Regions from separate parts of the Ralstonia psammae genome, predicted to be linked through region 2. Evidence: riboswitches for the same ligand, from Rfam matches in the RefSeq annotation. Region 2 holds a riboswitch; the other holds the start of a gene.
The links. A riboswitch is a leader RNA that binds a small molecule or an ion and turns the genes downstream of it on or off. The one in region 2 is predicted to bind cobalamin.
Positions count from the first base shown of each region.

Region 1: linked by a shared signal. The riboswitch ahead of R2N16_RS24160 (HoxN/HupN/NixA family nickel/cobalt transporter) and the one ahead of R2N16_RS14650 (TonB-dependent receptor domain-containing protein) in region 2 are both predicted to bind cobalamin.

Region 1 is NZ_CATZBU010000022.1:30,010-32,401, forward strand. It holds gene R2N16_RS24160 (HoxN/HupN/NixA family nickel/cobalt transporter) at 1-949, opposite strand, end outside; cobalamin riboswitch at 1,047-1,227, opposite strand; gene R2N16_RS24165 (DUF4382 domain-containing protein) at 1,607-2,392, shown strand, end outside.
Region 2 is NZ_CATZBU010000006.1:170,008-172,399, reverse strand. It holds gene R2N16_RS14660 (cell division protein ZapA) at 1-262, opposite strand, end outside; gene R2N16_RS14655 (hypothetical protein) at 265-585, opposite strand; cobalamin riboswitch at 754-1,004, shown strand; gene R2N16_RS14650 (TonB-dependent receptor domain-containing protein) at 1,245-2,392, shown strand, end outside.

The DNA of each region.
Region 1 (2,392 bases), on a different contig from region 2:
CAAACTCCGCCAGCCTCTCGTTGAGGCGGAACACCCACACCCAAGGCCCTTCGGTCAGATTCAGGCGGCTGGCCAGCAGACCCAGTGCCTCGATGGTGCCGATCACGAGTGCCATCAGTGCTGATGTCAACGTGATCGTGAAGTTGTACCAGATCTTGCGCATCGGGTTGATGAAGGCCCAGCCGTAGGCGCCAACCATCAGGATGCTGTCGACCGTGTCCACCAGGGCCATGCCGGCGGTGAACAGGGCCGGGAATACCATCACGGACAAGAACGGCACACCCTGGTGTGGCTGGGCGGCCGAGAGTGAAAATAGTCCGATCTCGGTTGCGGTGTCGAACCCGAGGCCGAACAGGAAACCAAGCGGGAACATGTGCCAGCTCTTGGTCACCAGCCGGAACATCGGACGGAATAGCCGCGCCAGTACGCCATTGCCGGCCATCAGCATGTCCATGTCTTCAGCGCAGACGGGTTCGCCATTCCTGATGCGGACGAATTGCTTCCAGACGCCGCTAAGGATGAAGAGGTTGGTCATCGCAATCGCGAGCAGGAAGAGGGCCGAGATGGCCGTCGAGAATCCCGCGCCGGCTTCCTTGAACACGCCCAGGCGGCTTTCCATGGCGGAGCTGGATGCGACAAGGACGAACACAGCCAGTGCGATCAGCGTCGAATGGCCGGTCGAGAAGAAGAAGCCAACCGAGAACGGGCGCTGGCCCTGCTGCACCAGCTTGCGTACCACGTTGTCGATCGCGGCGATGTGGTCGGCGTCGACCGCGTGGCGCAGGCCGAACAGATAGGCGAGCAGAGCGGTACCGAGCAGGGCGGGCTGCCCAGCAAACGCGACGATTGCCCAAGCCCAGACAAGCACATTGATTGCGATCAGCGCGAGAAGCAGGCTGACCGGCGTCCGGCGCGGTGCGGCGGGACGGTGCGCGAGCGGCGATGCCATCAAGAGGCCCTTTGCAAAGTGCATCGCCGCGAGTCAGGACAAAACAGCCAGGCTGCTTTTACGTATCCCCCGGTACACCCCGCCCGGCTTCAACCCACGTCGACAAGAGATGATGGCCGGTCTCCTGGCTCGCGCGTCATCGCCTTGCATCGCCTTCCCGGGAAGTTTCCGGTGGCATTTGATGCGGGCTCGTCACCTACAGTTGCGGGGGCAGCCACGGCTTCATACCGTGTTCCCGTTTCACCCTCTAATTGGGCACCATCATTCGTCGCCCGGATCATACGCGATGAGACTGGGCATGTGAACATTGACATGGCGCATAGCGAGCGCAGTGCTTGGTAGCGTCGCCTGCTTCCAACCCAGCGTTGATCATCCGAGTGCGGAGGGGGCGATCAGCGCACGCGAGTGCGGGATGTGGGATGCGGGCAACGTCGGCGACTAGTTTGCAATCCCAAACGTTGTCGTCAGAAATTACTAGAAATGAGGTAGTGACGGACTCGCCACCGCATCGCATAACCAAGCTTGCATACGGTCTTTAGCAACAAATGCCGCGACGCATGACTGCTCGATGGGGTTACATGTAGTTGCAATTTGTGCAGAGTGCGGTTATTTGGCGGCGTTAAGCTGCCGGCACCTTCCCTATCCAGGAGACACCTCGTGAATCCATCTCTTAAAGGCTTGCTGCTGGCCGTTCCGGCTTCCTTGCTTACCGTCGCGTGTGGTGGTGGCGATGGCGGCAGCGCCACCACCAGCAATGGCACTCTCCAGGTTTCGATGACCGATGCACCGTCGTGCGGTTACGACCACGTCTACGTCACCGTCAACAAAGTGCGCGTCAACGCCAGTTCGACTGCGGCGGATGCCGATGGCGGCTGGACGGACATCACGCTGCAGACACCGCAGAAGATCGATCTTCTCTCCCTGACCAACGGTGTTCTGAGCGATTTGGGCAGCGCGCCGCTGCCGGCTGGGCAGTACCAGCAGATTCGGCTGGTGCTTGCCGCGAACCAAGGCAATACGCTGGCCAATTCGGTCGTGCCCACTGGCGGCACCGAGCAACCGCTGTCCACCCCCAGCGCTACACAGAGCGGCTACAAAATCATCCAGCCCTTCACGGTGCAAGCCAACACGCTGGTGGATCTGGTGCTGGACTTCAACGCCTGCAAGTCGATCGTCACCCAGGGCAACGGCAACTACCTGCTCAAACCGGTGGTCACCGCGACCACGGCCGTGGTGAGTGGCGCAATCACCGGCTTTGTCGCGCCCGGCCAGACTGGCGCCACCGTCTATGCGGAGCAGAACGGCGTCGTGATCAAGGGCACCGTGGCAGATTCGACCGGGAAGTTCACCCTGTCGCCGCTCGTGCAGAGTTCGACCAACGGTAACTACGATGTCGTGATCGTCGACAACAACCCGGCGGGCGGACACGCTACGGGCGTCATC
Region 2 (2,392 bases):
CCAGTTTGGCGCGAATCGTGTCGATCGGCAGGGCGGAATCGGATGCGGCCTGGCGTTGCATCGACAGCAAATCCGACGCGATGCTGATGGCGGCCATCACGGCGACGCGCTCGATGCCCTTGGTGTTCGAGCCGTTCTTGATGCGCGTCATCTGGTTGTCGACCATGGCTGCGGCTTCACGCAGGGCGGCTTCGTTATCGACTGAGACGGCAAACTTGTAGGGCTGCCCGGCGATGTTGACTTCAATCTGCTTGCTGCTCATGCTTAGGTCTCCGAATGCGGGGCGGGGGCGGCCGTTGTTTCATCGGCGCCGGCGGCCTGGCCGAGGAGGTCAAGCTGGCGCGCGTCGGTGGCCGTGGGCAGCTTGTCGAGAATCGATTGGATGCGCAGTTGCGCTTCTTCGATCTTGGCATTGAGCACGCTGCGATCGGCTACCATCGCGTCGCGCTCGGTCTTGGAGGCCTCGGCTTCCGCCTGAAGCCGCTCGACTTCGGCGCGCAGGCGCTGGTTCTCGGCGGCTAGCGCATCGGCGTGACGCAGCACGCGCGCGATCTTGCCGGCAAGTTGTTCGAGTTCGTTCAGCATTGGGTGTCAATCAGAATCGAGTGGGGGGGATTTTAGCCGATCATGCGCGTCGCGCCTGTCCTCCATACGGATGCGCAATATGCGGCGGCAGGGGGCGACGCACGGGGCACAACGGGCAGGGGGTGTGTTTTTACCGCGAATGCGGCGGGTTTGGCGCGCCTTTTCCGTTAAACTTCGCGGCGTCCTGGTGCCCGCAGCACCATCTGCAGTTAAACGGGAAGCAGGGAGCGCGCGCCCCAAGCGACGCGCCAACCTGCGCTGCCCCCGCAACGGTAAGCGAACGCCGCGTGTGCCCGCCATCTCGCCAAGAAGAAGATGGGCGCCGCGCGGTCTGTCCATACGCCACTGTTCCTTTGGGAATGGGAAGGCGGACAGGCCGCTTCGCCAGCCCGGATACCGGCCAGGACGGTGGATCTCTGCGAATCAGTTCACGATCCTGCCGCGCGGCCCGATCTTGGCCCTGTGATACTCGCCGTACCCATGTGCGGCTGTGTTTCTCGGGCCAGCCTCGGACCGCTCGCTACGGATCGCGAACCGGTTCTAAGCCGATGTGAGGGAACCGCATCGAGATCCTGCTGCCAGCGACCCGCGGGGGAACGGGTCCGGCTGACGCTTCTTGTCTTTTCAACATGAGCTTGACTACAAAGCGGCCACTCCGGATGCCCCGGACGGCCATGCGCGCGCTTGCCAGCGCACTAACGGGGGTCATGGCAGGTGCGGTTGCGCCGGCCTGGGCACAAAGCAATACACAGGCAGCCAACACGCCTGCGGGCGAACTGAACCCGACGGTGGTGACGGCCTCGCGCAGCGAGCAGCCCCTGTCGGATGCACTGCCGCACACGACCGTGATCAGCCGCGCCGATATCGAGCGCTCGCAGGCGCCGGACGCCGTGACGCTGCTGCGCCGCGAGGCCGGCGTCGAAATCGCGCAGAACGGTGGTCCTGGCACCAACGCCAGCCTCTTCATGCGCGGTGCCGGTTCCAATCAGACGCTGGTTCTGATTGACGGTGTGCGCGTGGCTTCCGGCACCTCGGGCGGTGCGCAGATCGGGCAGTTGATGTCTGATCAGATCGATCACATCGAGGTCGTGCGCGGCAACGTGTCCGCGCTGTACGGCTCGGATGCGATCGGCGGCGTGGTGCAGATCTTCACGCGCAATGGCAAGGGGCATGCGCCTTTGGCCAACGCGGAAATCGAATACGGCGCACGCAACACCAAGCGCGCGCAGGCGGGTATCAGCGGCTCGCTGGGCGAGAACGGCGACACGTCGTTCGCGGTGTCGGTGTCGGAGTTCAAGACCAACGGCTTCTCGACGATCAACCCGCTGCAGGCGCCCAAGGCCAACCCGAACGACAACCCGTACACGAACAAGAGCGTGTCGGCGCAGTTGTCGCATCGCTTCTCCGCAGACTGGCAAGCGGGCCTGACGTACTTCCAGACCTGGGGCGATGTCAGCTACGACAACGCCTTCGGCAAGCCGACGGATATCAACGTTGCGCACAACGTGGTGCGCTCGATGTCGGCCTACGTGGACGGCAAGGTGACGCAGGACTGGAAGACGCGCGTGACGCTGTCGCAGGGCGATGACCGCAGCTTGAATTACACGAACGGCGTGCTGCAGGTGCCGGCGCGCTTCAACACGCGCAATCAGACGGCGAGCTGGCAGAACGATTGGGCTTTCATGCCGAATCAGTTGCTCAAGGTCGGCCTGGAGCATTTGCAAACCAGCATCGACAGCGATGCCTACAACGTGCCCACGCGCAACGTCGATTCGGCCTACATCGGTTACGAAGGCAAGTTCGGCCC